3 regions of the Mesorhizobium sp. M1428 genome follow, and region 2 is predicted to be linked to each of the others. Evidence: predicted binding sites of a transcription regulator. Region 2 holds the regulator's gene; each other region holds the start of a gene.

Region 1 (5,849 bases), on a different contig from region 2:
ACATGCTTTCGGTGTCAGACAATCTGCGCCGTGCCCTGGATGCCATCCCGGAGGAGGCCAAAGCTTCGGGCGATGCCGGGTTCAAAGCGCTGATCGACGGCGTTGAGATCACCGAGCGCGCCATGCTGTCGGCGCTGGAACGTCACGGCGTGAAGAAGCTCGAACCCGAGGGCGAGAAATTCGATCCGAATTTCCACCAGGCGATGTTCGAGGTGCCCAATCCCGACGTGCCGGCCAACACGGTCGTGCAAGTCGTGCAGCCCGGCTATTCGATCGGCGAGCGCGTGTTGCGGCCGGCCATGGTCGGCGTGGCCAAGGGCGGCCCCAAGCATGTAGCAAGCGAAGCACCGGTCGAGCCGGGGCCGGTCAATGAGCAGGCCGAGAAGGATGCGTAAGTTAGGGGAGTAGGGGAATAGGGCAGTACGGGAGTAGGGAATAACGCTACGTCGGGTAAGGTAGAGCAATTGCCTACTCCGGCCGTTGCCTTCTCTCCGCCTACTCCCCTACTCAGGCCGCAAACCGCTGCGCTTCTCCGCCATAATAATTGACGTAGCGGGCGCCGATCTCCTTGACCGGCATCACCACGAACACGTCGACCGTCGAGAATTCACGGTCGATGACGCAGCCGTCGCCGATGCGCGCGCCGACGCGCAGATAACCCTTGACCAGCGGCGGCATCGCGGCGATCGCCGCCTTGGCATTGACGGCCTCGATCGGCATCAGATCCATGGAACAATAGCGCCCGGCGACGGCACGCACGTCCCACGATGAATTCGTCCGGCAGTGGTGGGCAAGATAGGTCAGCGCCTCGGCATGTGCCGCCGGCACGGTGCCGTGGAACGACGCGCAACCGGTCATCACGCCGATGCCGTAATGGTTGATATAGGCCCAGATGCCTTGCCACAGCGCCTCGATGGTGCGCTTCGAGCGGTATTCCGGCAGAACGCAGGAGCGGCCGAGCTCGAGGAAGCGCTGGCCGGGATGCCGCGCGATCAGCTTGGTCAGCTCGAATTCGCCTTCGGAATAGAAGCCGCCGGCCGCCGCGGCAATCTCCTGCCGCAGCAGGCGGTAGGTGCCGACGATGCGGCGATGTTCGGGGCCGGAAAGCGAAGTATCGAAGACCAGCAGATGGTCGCAGAGGGGATCGAAGCGATCGGCATCGCGGCGGTCCTGCATCTGGAACAGGTCCTTCCTGGCACCAAGCTCGTCGTAGAACACCCGGTAGCGCACTTCCTGCGCGGCAGCGATCTCGGCCTCGTTGCGGGCGAGCCGCACTTCGAGATTGCCGATGCGGCCGAGCGATGCGCCTTTTATGACGGCATCGGCGTTCCGGCCGACGAGCAAAGGCCCGCTGGCGTTCGGCCGAGCATCACATTCCGGCATGACTGTATGCACGAGTGATTCTCCTTCGAGCCATCCCTCTTGGCACGGGGATACGGTGTAGGTGCAACAGGATTGTGACAGTACCGTGATACGGCTCTGCGGGCAATACTTCGTCGGCTGGGTAATCTATCGACCGTCTAGGTTGTGCCTCAGGCGGCCGCTTGCCCTTCGACCGCATGAACCAGGGCATCGGGGTCAAGCGGCTTGGTGACGAAGCCGCTGGCACCGTGAGCGAGCACGGCGTGGCGGGTCTTTTCCTGGCTGTCGGCCGACAGCACCATGATCGGTACCGGCGGCACCGCGGTCTCCTCCTCATGGCGGCGGATGGCGGCGATGGCGTCCAGACCGTCCATGACAGGCATATGCAAGTCCATCAGCACCACGTCGTAGCGGTGCTTGTGGCCGGTGCTGATGACCGCCTCGACGGCGGCCTTGCCGTTGCCAACCACTTTGACGCGATGCCCGGCCTTCAGCAGCGTGGCGCGAGCCAGCATGGCGTTGATGTCGTTGTCCTCGGCGATCAGCACCGACAGGCCTTGCTGGCGGCCGCCAATGGCGTGCCCAGCCAGCGCGCCGCGCTTTTGCAGCTGCGGCTCGGCGATGACCGGCGCATGGCTGGTCAACAGGACACGCAGCAGTGTTTCGCCGCGCACAGGCCTTGCCAGGAAGGTGGCGTAACCGTTGGCACGGAACTCGCCAAGCATGCCGCGGTCGGTCGGCGCGATCAGCGTCACCGCCTCGCAATCGGCAAATCCGCTCTGGCGCAGGCGCCTGAGCAGCCTGCCGTCGCTTTGCTCCATGGCAGCATCGATCAGCAGCACGTCACAGCTCTCGGCGAAAGCGGTGGCCTGGGCGGCGGCGGCGGCCAGATCGACCGTGCCGCCATTGGCGCGAATGGTGCGGGCGAGGGCTTCGGCCTCGACCAGGTTCTTCGATACGATCACCGCATGCCGGCCCGAAAGGGCGTCCTGGCGGATCTGCGGCGCCTCGACGGCGGAAATAGCGGGAATCTCGAAGACGAATTCGGACCCCTGGCCAAGCCGGCTCGACACGGAGATGGTGCCGCCCATGGCGGTCACCAGGCGCTTGGAAATGGCAAGACCGAGGCCGGCACCGCCATGCGCACGGGTCGAGGTGCCGTCAGCCTGTTCGAAGTCCTCGAATATGCGCTCCATGTCCTCCTCGCGCAGACCGGGGCCGGTGTCGGTGATGGTGAAGCGGATGCGGTCGGTGGATTCGGTGCGGACGCGGCCGATGCTCGCCAGGACGCCGCCGCTGTCGGTGAACTTGACGGCGTTGCCGATGAGGTTGAGCAGCACCTGCCTGACCCTGCCGGGGTCGGCGGTGATCAGCTGCGGCACGTCGGGTTCGACATGACAACCGAGGCCGATATCCTTGGCAAAAACCCGCGCCGCCAAAAGCTCGACGACATTGTCGGCGATCTCGCGCACCGACATCGGCTGCGGTTCGGGATCGAAGCGGCCGGCCTCGATCTTGGAGTAGTCGAGCAGGTCCTCGATCAGCGCCAGCAGCGCGCTGGCCGAGGTCGAGATGGCGCCGACATAGGTCCGCTGCTCGGGCGAAAGGCTGGTGTCGGCGAGGAGCCGGGCCATGCCCATGATGCCGTTCATCGGCGTGCGGATCTCGTGGCTGACGGTGGCGAGGAAGCGCGATTTGGCCTGGCTCGCATATTCGGCCCGCTCGCGGGCGGTGATCAGCGAGGATTCGGCGCGCTTGCGGGCGGTGATGTCGCGGGCGATGGCGCGATGCGAGACGGCGCCGCTGTCCTTGTCGCGCACCGACAGCTCGATCCAAGAGAACCAGCGTGGGCCGTCCGGCGTGCGAATGGCGACATCGGTGGAACTCAGGCATTCATGGTCGGAAAAGGCGGCGTCGGGAACGATGCCGACATCGATGCCCAGTTCGGCCAGGGTCTTGCCGGCGAGGTCGCGCTGGTCGGTTTCGACAAGGTCGGCGAAAACCTTGTTGGCGTAGACGATATGGCCGTCGCGGTCGCGGTGGACGACGAGATCGCCGAGTGCATCGATCAGCCCGCGAAAGCGCTCCTCGCTCTCCTGCATCTCCCACATGCGGTCGGCCAGTGTCTCGATTTCGGCGCGGCTGCGGGCGGTCGTGGCATCGAGCAGGGCCACCGCGCGGCGCTCGGTACGCCTGTTGCGCAGATGCATGGCGAGCCCGGCGATGGCTGTCGCCAAAAGGCCGATGGTGATGAAGATCGGCGCCCCGGTCAGATGCGACAGGCCTGCCAGCACGACGATGGCGACGAGCGTCAGGAAGGGCAGGCCTTCGCGGTTGGCGGCCGGTAGTTCCGGCGCCAGCGGTGGCGCGGCGACAAGTTGCCGTCCTGGTGCCTCGGGGGCCGTCCCGTCGGCCCGTTCGGCTGGTTCCGCATCTCTGATGCCGGGTTCCGCAATCATACGGAACTCCTGCCAGACAGAGCTTATCGAAGGTTGTGGTTGATCGTTCGAATTTTAGCGGTCGCGCTCTTTTTTGTCCCTTTGGAGGCTCATATGTCCACCACCACGCGGCCGCGGATCTTACCCTCGACGATGTCATGCGCGGCGCCGATGATGCCGTCGAAGCCGATGCTCGTCGACAGGCTGGCAAGCTTTGCGTGATCGAGATCGGCGCCGATGCGGCGCCAGGCCTCGAGGCGGACCGCCTTGGGCGCCATCACCGAATCGATGCCGAGCAGCGAGACGCCGCGCAGGATGAAGGGGGCGACGCTTGCCGGCAGGTCCATGCCGCCGGCGAGGCCGCAAGCGGCGACGGCGCCGCCATAGGAGGTCATCGACAGAATGTTGGCCAGCGTGTGACTGCCGACCGCATCGACGCCGCCGGCCCAGCGTTCCTTGGCGAGTGGTTTTGCCGGCTGGGTAAGCTCGTCGCGTGAAATCACTTCCGCGGCGCCGAGGTCGGTTAGATAGGGGCTTTCGGCACTGCGACCGGTCGAGGCGACGACGTGATAGCCGAGGCTGGACAGGATCGAGACCGCGACCGAGCCGACGCCGCCGGCAGCGCCCGTCACCACCACCGGGCCGCGATCGGGCACGATGTCGTGGCGCTCCAGCGCGATGACGCAAAGCATGGCGGTGTAGCCGGCCGTGCCGACCGCCATCGCTTCATGCGGGCTCATGCCGTCCGGCAGCGGCACCAGCCAGTCGCCCTTGACGCGGGCGCGTCCGGCATAGGCGCCGAAATGCGTCTCGCCGACGCCCCAGCCGTTCAATATGACCTTGTCACCCTTGCGCCAGTCGGGATTGGAAGACGAGATGACGGTGCCGGCGAAATCGACGCCCGGCACCAGCGGCCAGCGGCGGATCACCGGCGCCTTGCCGGTGATTGCAAGGCCGTCCTTGTAGTTCACCGTCGTCGCCTCGACCGCGACGGTGACGTCGCCCTCCATCAGGTCTGCCTCGGTAAGCTCGGTCACCGCGACCGACTGGTTTTTCTCGGCGTCGCGCGAAACGAGGATGGCTTTGAAGGTTTCGGGCATTTTTTCTCCTCGGGCTTGCAGATCAGAATGTGCGGCGCCAGGCGAGTGAGGTCAATCGCCCGACGTTCCGCGCCGCCAGCCAATGAGTTCGTCGAAGACGACCAGCACGGCACCGACCGAAATGAAGGCGTCGGCGAGGTTGAAGACGGCGAAGGACCAGACCGGCGTATGAAACAGGACATAGTCGATGACGTGGCCATAGGCAGCGCGGTCGATCAGGTTGCCGAGCGCGCCGCCGACGATCAGTGCGAAGCCGATGCGGGCAAGCAGGTGACCGGGCGGCGTGCGGGCCGCAAGACAGAGCACGAAAGCGACCACCAGAACCGCGACGACCACCAGGCCGGTGTCGCCGAAGGACGAAAACAGCGAGAACGCGATGCCGGTGTTGTAGGTGCGGTACAGCGCCAGGAACGGCAGCAGGTCGAGCCGTTCCTGAAAGGCAAGGCCGGTTTCGACCAGATATTTCAGCAACTGGTCGAGCGCTATCGCGGCGACGACCAGAAGAGCATACGGCCTCCAGGACTTCATGGTTTGCAGTTTCACGGCTTGGGATGTCACGATCTGGCGTCCTCCGGGCCGAGCTTCAGCGCGCCGCGCCGGATCTCGAACAGCATGACGCCGGTGGCCACCGCCAGGTTGAGCGAATCGGCGCGGCCCGCCTGCGGTATCCGCAGCAGCTTGTCGCAGCTTGCGGCAAGCTCGTCAGGCAGGCCTTGCTGCTCGTTGCCCATCACCAACAGCACCGGACCTTTTGAAAAATCGACCGAGCGGTAGTCGACCGCACCCTTCAAATGGGTGCCGGCGACGAGCCCGGGAAAGCTCGTTCGCCAGGCGAGAAAAGCTTCGGGCGACGCCTTGGCGACCGGCACGGCGAAAATCGAGCCCATGGTGGCGCGCACCGTCTCGACCGAAAAGGGATCGGTGGTCTCGCCGACCAGGATGACGCCCC
Region 2 (5,849 bases):
CGGGGTCAGGAACAGCGACTTGACGGTATTGCCGCCGGGCGTGGTGAAATCCTTCACGCCGGCAATGTCGGTCATCTGCTTGCCGTCGGCCAGTTGCGAGGCGATCTCGGCGGCGTTCTTGCCGAGCTCGCGCGCATCCTTCCACACCGACACAGTCTGTGTGCCGAGCGCGATGCGGTTCAGCGCGGCGTGGTCGCCGTCCTGGCCCGAGACCGGAACAGATCCAGCCAACCCTTGCGCCGTCAATGCTGCGACGACGCCGCCGGCAGTACCGTCATTGGCCGCGACCACTGCATCGACCTTGTTGTCGTTCGCCGTCAGGAACTGTTCCATGTTTTTCTGGGCGTTGGCCGGCAGCCAGCCGTCGGTATAGGCCTCGCCGACATTCTTGATCTTGCCGCTGTCGATAGCGTCCTTCAGCACTTCCATCGAACCGGCAAACAGGAAATCGGCATTCGGATCGGCACCCGAGCCCTTGATGAAGACGTAGTTGCCTTCCGGCTTCACCTTGAACACTTCGCGGGCCTGCATGCGGCCGACTTCCTTGTTGTCAAAGGTCAGGTAAAAGACGTCCTTGTTCTCGATCAGCCGGTCGTAGCCGACAACCGGAATACCTTCGTCCAGCGCCTTCTGCACGGCCGGCCCGATGGCCGAGGCGTCCTGCGCAAGGATGATCAGTGCGTTGGCGCCCTGCGAGATCAGGCTCTCGACGTCGGTGAGCTGCTTGCCGGGGTTGGACTGCGCGTCGGCGGAAATATACTTGTCGCCGGCGGCCTCGATGGCCGCCTTCATTGCGGCCTCGTCGGTCTTCCAGCGCTCTTCCTGGAAGTTCGACCAGGAAACGCCGATGACCTTGTCTTTAGCCTGCGCCACCGACGCCAGCGCCAGCGTCATGGCGACACCCGCCAGAATGGCGGTCGTGAATTTCTTCATCATATCCTCCCTGCGCCGCGTACGGCGTGACCAATTGGCTCAAAGACCAGCTTAGAAGCTCTAATTTTTTCGAGCCTCGAAAAAATACTGGCCCGATCTCCGGCTGCTGTCAACATCGATTCTGATGGATTTTGATGACTTTGCGAGTTTTTTCGAGCGTCGGAATAAACGATGACAGCGCCACCCGCATCTGACACTATTTGCCTGCATCCGACACTGTTTGTCGGACATTACCGACGGCTTCCGGTTCATGAGCGGCCGCGGCAACCGGGAGGAAAGCAAAACGATGTCGGTCGGAATCCGCCATGACGATTTGCGCCGGCGCAACCGGGCGATGGTGATCTCGGCGGTGCGCCGGGCCGGCCAGCCATCGCGTACTGAGATCGCAGCAACCACCGGCCTCAGCCATTCGACCATATCGGCGATCTCCTCCGACCTGATACGGGAAGGCATCCTCGCCGAGAGCAAGGCAAGCGAGCCCGTTTCGTTGAAACGCGGTCGTCCGCAGGTCGGCCTCGCCCTCAACCCGGAAGCTGCGGCGGTGTTGACCGTGGTGTTGTCGCTGAATTTCCTGTCGGCCGCCATTATCGACTATGCGGGACAGGTGGTCGCCGAGGAACAGCGCCGGCTGGACACGCTGACCATGCCGCGCGACGAACTGATCCGCGAATGCATGGCCATCGTCCGGCGCCGACTTGAGGATCCAGACCTTGACGTCCGCAGTGTCGCCCGCATCGCCCTAGCTATCCAGGGCATTACCGACTCCCCTGCACGCGCCATGCTGTGGTCGCCGATCACGCCGCAGACCGACATTGCCTTTGCCGACATGCTGGAGGACGAATTCGGCATCCCGGCAACGGTGGAGAACGACTGCAATATGATGGCGGTGGCTCTGCGCTGGCGCAAGCCGGACCGCTATCGCGACGACTTCATCGCCATCCTGCTTTCGCATGGCATCGGCATGGGGCTAGTGTTGAAGGGCGAGCTGTTCACCGGCACGCATTCCTCGGGCGGCGAGTTTGGCCACATGATCCATCGTCCAGGCGGCGCGCTCTGCCGTTGCGGACGACGCGGCTGCATCGAGGCCTATGCCGGCAACTACGCCATCTGGCGCAACGCCAGGCAGATGAGCGAAGACAGCGAACCGGTCGCCGACGTCAGCGACGCCGACATGCGCGCCCTGGCGGCCCGGGCGCGCGAGAAAGATGGGCCGGAACGCGAGGCCTACTGCAAGGCCGGCGAAGCGCTGGGTTTCGGTCTCGGCTCGCTGTTCGCGCTGATCGATCCGGCACCGGTCGCGATGGTCGGCGCCAGTGCCGCCGCCTTCGATCTGATCGAGCCGGCCTTGCGCAAGGCAATCGCACAGACCGCCGGCGGCCAGCATTCCGGCTCGATCTCTTTCGACACTGAGCCGAACGAATTGCCGCTGATCCGCGAAGGCTGCGCGATGCGGGCGTTAAGCTTCGTCGACCAGGAGATTTTCGCGCCGGGCGCGCAAATGAGGCCCGGCGTCCGAAAGAACGTCGCCTGACCAGGCGGATCAATCTTCCCTGATCGCATAACCGGCACCGCGGATGGTGCGGATGACATCCGGCATGCGGCCGTTATTGACGGCTTTGCGCAGCCGGCCGACATGGACGTCCACTGTGCGTTCGTCGATGTAGATCGTCTCGCCCCAGACATTATCGAGCAACTGGCTGCGCGAGAAGACGCGGCCCGGATGCCGCATCATAAACTCCAGCAGCCGGAATTCGGTCGGTCCGAGCCTGATCTCGCTCTTCTTGCGATAGACCCTGTGCGATTCGCGATCGAGCACGATGTCGCCGACCTTCAGCACGCTGGACAGCACTTCCGGCTTGGCGCGGCGCAGCAGCGCCTTGACCCTGGCCATGAATTCCGGTGTAGAAAACGGTTTGACCAGATAGTCGTCGGCGCCGGTCGAAAGACCGCGCACCCGGTCGCTCTCCTCGCCGCGCGCGGTCAGCATGATGATCGGCAGCCGCTCGGTTTCGGGGCGCACCCGCAACCGGCGGCAGAGCTCGATGCCGGAAACCGCTGGTATCATCCAGTCGAGCACCAGAAGGTCGGGCACATTCTCCTGCAAACGGATCTCGGCTTCGTCGCCGCGTGTCACCACCTCGACCTGGTAGCCTTCGGATTCGAGATTGTAGCGGAGCAGCACACCCAACGGCTCCTCGTCCTCCACCACCATTACTCGTGGTGCGATCATCAGCTGGGCACCCCCATCATGTCACCGGCGCGGACATTGTCGTTTCGTCCTGCTTCGGACGATTGACCGGCAATTGCTCGCCGGTCAGCACATAATACGCATTTTCGGCGATGTTGGTGACATGGTCGCCGATCCGCTCCAGATTCTTGGCGCAGAACAGCAGGTGCGTGCAAGCGGTGATGTTGCGCGGATCTTCCATCATGTAGGTCAATAGCTCGCGGAACACGGACGTGTATTTGACGTCAATGCGCTCGTCGGCGGCACGCAGCTTGGCCAACGCGGCCGCATCGCCTGCAGCATACTCCTCGATGACGCCCTGCACCTGGATGAGCACCAGCTGCGCCATCGCGTCGATGGAATGCGACAAGTCGCGCGGCGTGACGCTGAGGCCGACCGCACTCACACGCTTGGCGATATTCTTGGCAAGGTCGCCGATGCGTTCGAGGTCGCCGGCCATGCGGATCGCTCCGACCACATGGCGAAGATCGTGGGCCATCGGCTGGCGTTTGGCGATCAGGGTGATGGCGCGGTCGTCCAGTTCGCGTTGACGCGCATCCATGATGGCGTCGTCGGAAACGACGCGTTGCGCCAACACGTTGTCGGAATTCAACAGGGCCTTGGTCGCCCCGCCGACCATCGAACCGGCGAGGTCGGCCATGTCGCGGATCAGCTTGCTGATCTGCTCGAGATCCTCGTCGAAAGAAGCGACTGTGTGTTCGCCCATGGTCCTGTCCTCATATGCATGATCGGAACGGCTCAGCCGAAGCGGCCGGTGATATAATCCTGCGTGCGCTTCTCGCGGGGCGACGTGAAGATCTTCTCGGTCCGGTCGAACTCGACCAGTTCACCCAGATACATGAAGGCGGTCTGGCGCGACACGCGCGCCGCCTGCTGCATGTTGTGGGTGACGATGACGATCGTGTAGTCGGCTTGCAATTCGTCGATCAGTTCCTCGATCTTGGCGGTCGACAATGGGTCGAGTGCGGACGCCGGTTCGTCGAGCAGAATGACTTCCGGCTTCACGGCCACGGTGCGGGCGATACAGAGCCGCTGCTGCTGGCCGCCGGACAGGCTCAAGCCGCTGGCGTTGAGTTTGTCCTTGACCTCGCTCCACAGCGCGGCGCGCTTCAACGCCTGTTCGACGCGGCCGTCCATCTCGGACTTGCCGAGGTTTTCGTAGAGCCTGACGCCGAAGGCGATGTTCTCGTAGATCGACATCGGGAACGGCGTCGGCTTCTGGAACACCATGCCGATCTTGGTCCTGAGGAGGTTGAGATCCTGCGACCGGTCGAGAATGTTTTTGCCGTCGAGCAGCACCTGGCCCTCGGCTGTCTGTTTCGGGTAGAGCTCATAGATGCGGTTGAACACACGCAGCAGCGTCGATTTCCCGCAGCCCGAAGGCCCAATGAAGGCCGTGACGCTGCGCTCGGGCAGCGACAGGCTGATGTCCTTTAGCGCCTTGCTCTGGCCGTAGTAGAAGTTGAGGTTCTTGACCTCGATCTTCGTCTTCTCGGCGACCGTTTCGGTCATCGTCATGTCCGGGGACAACATCTGTGTCATCTGTCCTCTCTGCGTCCGGTAAGGCTGCGGGCGAGGATGCTCAAGCCCAGAACCGTCAGGGTGATTATGAGTGCGCCGGTCCACGCCAGTTGCTGCCATTCCTCGTAAGGGCTGAGAGCGAACTGGAAGATGGTCACCGGCAGGCTGGCCATCGGCGCGTTGATATTGCTGCTCCAGAACTGGTTGTTGAGCGCGGTGAAGAGCAGCGGCGCCGTCTCGCCGGAAATGCGCGCTATCGCCAGCAATATGCCGGTGACGATGCCGGATAATGCGGCGCGGTAGGCGACCGAACGGATCACCACCCAGCGCGGCGCGCCGATCGCGGCACCGGCTTCACGTAATGCGTTCGGCACCAGGTTGAGCATGTCTTCGGTGGTGCGCACGACCACCGGAATGACCAGGATGGCAAGCGCAACGGCGCCGGCAATGGCCGAGAAATGCCCCATTGGCCGCACCATCAACTCATAGACGAACAAGCCGATGATGATCGACGGCGCCGACAACAGGATGTCGTTGATGAAGCGGACGACGGTGGTGATGCGCGAGAAACGTCCATATTCGGCCATGTAGGTTCCCGCCAGCACGCCGATCGGCGTGCCGACGACAACAGCGATGATCGTCATCAGCAGGCTTCCCGCAATGGCATTGAGCAGGCCGCCGGCCTCGCCCGGTGGTGGCGTCATCTCGGTGAAGACCGCAAGCGAAAGCCCGGCCGTGCCCTTATAGACCAGCGCGCCGAGGATGAGCGCCAGCCAGGCAAGCCCGATGCCGGCGGCGACGACGCAAAGCGCCATCATCACCGAATTCCTGGCTTTGCGGCGGCTGTGGAGCGATGAGGATGTCGACATCGGTCAGGCTCCCGTACGGGCGTCGATCCGCATCAGCATATAGCGGGCGGCGGCAAGGATCAGGAAGGTGATGACGAACAGGATCAGGCCGAGCGAAACCAGCGAGGAGGTGTAGAGATCGCCGTCGGCTTCGGTGAATTCATTGGCGATGGTGGCCGAGATGGTCGTGCCCGGCGCGAACAGAGAGGCGCTGATGCGGTGGGCGTTGCCGATGACGAAGGTCACCGCCATGGTCTCGCCGAGCGCCCGGCCGAGGCCAAGCATGACGCCGCCCATGA
Region 3 (5,849 bases), on a different contig from region 2:
AATAGAATCGAGCTTCGCCGCAAAGCGCAACCCAGATGTGTGAATGCGATAGCGATCGACGGGGTAGAGGAAGGGTGCGAGCCTATTGCAGCCAACGCTCCTCAACCAGACTCCCTCCTTCTCCCGCCGTCAGCGGGCTCCCTTCCTCTCCCTCCGGAGGGGGGAGAGGTGGCTCGGCGAAGCCGAGACGGAGTGGGGGAAGGCGGTCCTCAAACGCCAAGCCGCTGATAAGTAAGCGCGACCGAGCCGGTATGATATCAGCGTGAGTCAGATAAATCACGGTCTCGTACCGGCCGGCACTACCTACAGCGCCGACAGTTTGAGCTCGATCCGCTCGGCCGGGAAGCGTGACTCCGAAAACTGGATAGGCCGACCGTCGGGCGTGACGTTGACGGCGACCGTGACCAGCACGATGGCGCCGGGCTGCAGGTCGAGGTCAGCAAGGTCGGCGGCATCGGCATGGCGCGCCGACAGCACGGTCGATTGCCGGAGATAGTCGTCAATGCCGAAACGTGCCAGCGATGCGGTGATCGAACCGGTTTCCGCCATGGCGGCATCGATGCCGGCAAAGCGGCTGGCATCGAACCAGCCGGCCGCGCGGGACACCGGCATTCCATCGGCTTCGCCGCGCGTTTCCAGGCGTATCACATCGGCCCCCTTCGCAAGGCCCAAGCCCTCTGCGACACGACGGTCGGCGGGCTCGACCGATGACGCGAGCAAGGTGATATGCCGCTCGGACGCCTGTCCTTGCAATCCCTCGGAAAAGCGGGTGCGGGCGCCGATCGGATAGGACAGGCGCCTGCGCGACAGCACGAAGGTGCCGCGCCCCTGCTCCGCCCTGAGCACGCCCTCCTGCACCAGCGCTGCGATAGCGCTGCGCACCGTGTGACGGTTGACGCCATAGCGTCCGGCCAACGCGATCTCGGGCGGCAGCGCGGCATTCTCGGGAAAATCGCCGACGGCGATTGAATGCAGGATCTGGTCGGCGATCTGTCGCCACAGCGCGACACCGCTGCGCCGCTCGATGCTGTTGGCTTGTCCGATCATTTCCGCCCCCGATCTTTTTTGCCCCAGACATTTTCCTCGTGTCATGCACTCGTCATGGACACGCATTAGAAAATAGATATAATTTGTATAGTTGTCTATATCAATAGACAAGTTTTTGGTGACAAGGGACTATTAACCATGCGAGGACGGGAAGCGCGAGAGCAGGCCGAGCGCAAGGCCGTGATGGCGACGCTGTCACAATCGACCGGCGACGACATCGTCCGCCTGTGGGACGAAGCCGGCCTGCCTTGCGAAGCGGAACTTCTGCGTGGCCCCGAAACCGGCTTGGTCACGGTACGTGGCCGCATCGGCGGCGGCGGCGCTCCCTTCAATGTCGGCGAGGCGACGGTCACCCGTGCCACGGTACGGCTTGCGTCCGGCCATGTCGGCCACTGCTATGCGCTCGGCCGCGACAAGCAGAAGGCAAGGCTGGCGGCAATCGCCGACGCGCTCTGGCAGGACCCGGCCCACCGCAACGAGGTCGAGACCAAGGTCGTCGCGCCCTTGCAGGCCGCACTGGCCAAGGCACGTGACCAGCGCCGCGCCGAGACGGCTGCGACCAAGGTCGATTTCTTCACCATGGTGCGCGGAGAAGACTGATGGATATCGCCACTCAATCCATCGAAGGCGGCTTCGCCGATCCGGTATTCAACGCCCAGACCGTATTCCGCGCCGTCATGGACGCGATGGCGCGGCCGGGCAGCGTGCAGCCGCTGCCGGCCCTCGCCCACCCGCCGGCGCCGCTATCGGCCACCGCCGGGGCCGTCGCGCTGGCGTTGTGCGACAACGACACGCCGCTCTGGCTCGACCCGGCCTTGCAGGGATCGGCAGCGGTGAAATCCTGGCTTGGCTTCCATACCGGGGCGCCGCTGGCCAACACCCCGGCCGACGCGCATTTCGCGCTGATCGCCACGGCGGCCGAGATGATGGCGCTCGACGGGTTTTCGCAAGGCACCCAGGATTATCCCGACCGTTCCACGACGCTGATTCTCGGGGTCGGCGATCTCGTCTCCGGCGCTCCGCTGCTGCTCGAAGGCCCCGGCATCGAGAAGACGGCGACGATCGCGCCTGCGCAAATGCCGCGTCATTTCGTCGAGCAATGGAAGCAGAACAATCAGCGCTTTCCGCGTGGCGTCGACATCATCCTCGCCACGTCCGACGCGATTGCCTGCCTGCCGCGCACGACGCGCATCAAGACGATGGAGGCATAGCATGTACGTTGCGGTAAAGGGTGGCGAAGCGGCCATTCGCAATGCTCACAAACTGCTCGCCGACCGCCGGCGCGGCGACCGATCGGTGCCCGCACTTCGCCTCGACCAGATCGTCGAGCAGCTGGCGCTGGGCGTCGACCGGGTGATGAGCGAAGGTTCGCTCTACGACAGGGAATTGGCGGCACTGGCCATCGTCCAGGCGCGCGGCGACATGATCGAGGCGATCTTCCTGGTTCGCGCCTATCGCACGACGCTGCCGCGTTTCGGCTACACCAGGGCGATCGACACCGGCACGATGCTGGTCGAGCGGCGCGTGTCGGCGACCTACAAGGACCTGCCCGGCGGCCAGTTGCTCGGCCCGACTTTCGACTACACCCATCGGCTGCTCGATCCCGAGCTTGCCGCCGGCGGCGATGTCGCCGAACCGGAACAGCGTGCCGGCGAAGCGGAGGCGATGCCGCGCGTCTCCGCCATCCTCGCCCGCGAAGGCCTGATCGAGCCCGACGGCGACATGCCAGGTGATCATGTCCCCGGCGACATCACCCGCGAGCCGCTCGAATTCCCGATGGCGCGTGACATCCGCCTGCAGGCGCTGTCGCGCGGCGACGAGGGGTTTCTGCTGGCGCTCGGCTATTCCACCCAGCGCGGCTACGCGCGCAACCATCCCTTCGTCGGCGAGGTTCGCATCGGCGAGGTCGAACTCGAACTGGACGTGCCGGAACTGCCCTTTGCCGTGCCGCTCGGCAGCATCCGCGTCACCGAATGCCAGATGGTCAACCAGTTCAAGGGCTCGGCCAAGGCGCCGCCGCAATTCACCCGCGGCTACGGCCTTGTCTTCGGCCAGAGCGAGCGCAAGGCGATGGCCATGGCGCTATGCGACCGCGCGCTGCGCGCCTCGGAGTTCGGGGAGGACGTCGTTGCCGCCGCGCAGGACGAGGAGTTCGTCATCTCGCATTCCGACAATGTCCAGGCGACCGGCTTCGTCGAGCATCTGAAGCTGCCGCACTATGTCGACTTCCAGGCCGAGCTCGACCTCGTGCGCCGCATGCGCGCCGAGCACGACGCTCGCGAAAATGCCGGCAAGGGCGAAGAGAAGAGGCAAGCCGCGGAATGACTTCAGTTAGCTCCACCACCGTGACTTCCCCCGTCTGGGGAATGGCCTCCGGATCCGCCGTAACCGCTACTGCTGCCGACGGTCTCGCCTTGCGCGCCTTCCCTCGGCTCAGGAAGAACCATTCTACGAAGCACAAAGGCAACCACCCCGACGAACACCAGCAACAGTATTCCGAGGCGCATCCATCCGATCGGGGTCATCGGAGCCCAGCCCCTTTTACGTGTCTTGGAACTCAATTCGGTAGCACAGAGCGGAAGCGATCGCCATGACCGACATCGCCACCTACAACTTCGCCTATCTCGACGAACAGACCAAGCGGATGATCCGCCGCGCCATCCTCAAGGGCATCGCCATCCCTGGCTATCAGGTGCCGTTCGCGTCGCGCGAAATGCCGATGCCCTATGGCTGGGGCACCGGCGGCGTGCAGGTCACGGCTTCGATCATCGGCCCGGACGATGTGCTCAAGGTCATCGACCAGGGCGCCGACGACACCACCAATGCGGTTTCGATCCGCGCTTTCTTCAAGAAGGTCGCCAATGTCGCGGTCACCACCGAGACGGCGAAGGCGACGATCATCCAGACGCGTCACCGCATCCCCGAGTATCCGCTGAGTGCCGGCCAGGTGCTGGTCTACCAGGTGCCGATCCCCGAGCCGCTGCGCTTCCTCGAGCCGCGCGAAACGGAGACGCGCAAAATGCATGCGCTGGAGGAATATGGCCTCATGCATGTGAAGCTCTACGAGGACATCGCCAGGCACGGCCGCATCGCCACCACCTATGCCTATCCGGTCAAGGTGGAGGGCCGCTATGTGATGGATCCGTCGCCGACACCGAAATTCGACAATCCGAAGATGCACCGTTCGCCGGCTTTGCAATTGTTCGGCGCGGGCCGCGAAAAGCGCATCTATGCACTGCCGCCCTTCACCGACGTCGTCAGCCTCGACTTCGAGGATCATCCGTTCGAGGTGCAGACCTTCGACCAGCCCTGCGCGCTGTGCGCGGCCGAGAACGTCTATCTCGACGAAGTCATCCTCGACGACCATGGCGGCCACATGTTCGTCTGCTCCGACACGGATCATTGCGAGAAGCGGCGGGCCGAAGGCCATCGCGGCCACCTTGCGCCCGAGACCCCCCTTGCCCAGGAAAAAACGGAGCCGGCGCAATGACCGACGAACCGCTGCTGCGCGTTTCGGCGCTGTCCAAATTCTACGGCTCGCGGGTCGGCTGCGAGAACGTCACCTTTGACCTCTGGCCGGGCGAAGTGCTGGCGGTGGTCGGCGAATCCGGTTCCGGCAAGACAACTTTGCTCAACTGCCTGTCGACGCGGTTGCTGCCCTCTTCAGGCACCGCCAGCTACCGCATGCGCGACGGCCAGTTCCGTGAGCTTTACCGCATGAGCGAGGCCGAGCGCCGCTTCCTGATGCGCACCGACTGGGGCTTCGTCCACCAGAACCCCGCCGACGGGTTGCGCATGACGGTGTCGGCCGGCGCCAATGTCGGCGAACGGCTGATGGCGGTCGGCGACCGCCACTATGGAAAAATCCGCGCCACGGCCGTCGACTGGCTGTCGCGCGTCGAGATCGACGAAGACCGCATCGACGACGAGCCTCGCGCCTTTTCCGGCGGCATGCGCCAGCGCCTGCAGATCGCCCGCAATCTCGTTACCGGGCCGCGGCTGGTGTTCATGGACGAGCCGACCGGCGGCCTCGATGTTTCGGTGCAGGCGCGCCTGCTCGACCTGCTGCGCGGCCTTGTCACCGATCTCGGCCTCGCTGCCATCGTCGTCACCCACGATCTCGCCGTGGCGCGGCTGTTGTCGCAGCGCATGATGGTGATGAAGGACGGCCGCGTCGTCGAAAGCGGCCTCACCGACCGCGTCCTCGACGATCCGCGCGCGCCCTACACCCAGCTTCTTGTTTCTTCCATTCTGCAGGTGTGAAGATGGCAACCCCGCTCGTTGTCTCCGATGTCGCCAAGAGCTTCACCATGCATCTGCGCGACGGCATCAAACTGCCGGTGGTCGCCGGTGTCTCGTTCGCGATCAGGGCCGGCGAATGCGCCGTGCTCGGCGGCCCGTCCGGCGCCGGCAAGAGCTCGATCCTGAAAATGCTCTACGGCAATTATGCCGTCGATGAAGGCCAGATCATCGTCCAGCATGAGGGTGGGCTCATCGATCTCGCCACGGCCAGCCCGCGCACCGTGCTTGCGGTGCGCCGGCTCACCATCGGCTATGTCAGCCAGTTCCTGCGCACTGTACCGCGCGTCTCGGCGCTCGATGTCGTCGCCGAACCGCTGGTCGAGCGCGGCGAAGAGCGCGAGGTCGCGCGCGAAAAGGCGCGCGCCTTGCTGGCGCAGCTGAACCTGCCGGAAAAACTCTGGGCGCTGCCGCCGGCAACCTTCTCCGGCGGCGAGCAGCAGCGCGTCAACATCGCGCGCGGCTTCATCACCGACCATCCGATCCTGCTGCTCGACGAGCCG

The links. The regulator PhoB, encoded in region 2, activates phosphate uptake and scavenging genes when phosphate is short. The targets are predictions, from matches to a motif close to TGTCATNNANCTGTCAT.
Region 1: olsB (l-ornithine N(alpha)-acyltransferase) is a predicted target of PhoB. The motif match lies at 1,447-1,463, and genes of this name have one in related genera.
Region 3: phnG (phosphonate C-P lyase system protein PhnG) is a predicted target of PhoB. The motif match lies at 1,087-1,103, and genes of this name have one in related genera.

Annotation. Positions count from the first base shown of each region.
Region 1 is NZ_JAMYKT010000030.1:8,639-14,487, forward strand. It holds gene grpE (nucleotide exchange factor GrpE) at 1-395, shown strand, start outside; gene olsB (l-ornithine N(alpha)-acyltransferase) at 508-1,383, opposite strand; gene NKG60_RS27695 (PAS domain-containing hybrid sensor histidine kinase/response regulator) at 1,533-3,821, opposite strand; gene acuI (acrylyl-CoA reductase (NADPH)) at 3,911-4,900, opposite strand; gene lspA (signal peptidase II) at 4,952-5,428, opposite strand; gene NKG60_RS27710 (TrmH family RNA methyltransferase) at 5,455-5,849, opposite strand, start outside.
Region 2 is NZ_JAMYKT010000017.1:51,329-57,177, reverse strand. It holds gene xylF (D-xylose ABC transporter substrate-binding protein) at 1-933, opposite strand, end outside; gene NKG60_RS22500 (ROK family protein) at 1,220-2,464, shown strand; gene phoB (phosphate regulon transcriptional regulator PhoB) at 2,474-3,163, opposite strand; gene phoU (phosphate signaling complex protein PhoU) at 3,180-3,887, opposite strand; gene pstB (phosphate ABC transporter ATP-binding protein PstB) at 3,920-4,723, opposite strand; gene pstA (phosphate ABC transporter permease PstA) at 4,720-5,571, opposite strand; gene pstC (phosphate ABC transporter permease subunit PstC) at 5,575-5,849, opposite strand, start outside.
Region 3 is NZ_JAMYKT010000055.1:5,493-11,341, reverse strand. It holds gene phnF (phosphonate metabolism transcriptional regulator PhnF) at 304-1,047, opposite strand; gene phnG (phosphonate C-P lyase system protein PhnG) at 1,186-1,647, shown strand; gene phnH (phosphonate C-P lyase system protein PhnH) at 1,647-2,258, shown strand; gene NKG60_RS31870 (carbon-phosphorus lyase complex subunit) at 2,260-3,372, shown strand; gene NKG60_RS31865 (alpha-D-ribose 1-methylphosphonate 5-phosphate C-P-lyase PhnJ) at 3,638-4,537, shown strand; gene phnK (phosphonate C-P lyase system protein PhnK) at 4,534-5,310, shown strand; gene phnL (phosphonate C-P lyase system protein PhnL) at 5,313-5,849, shown strand, end outside.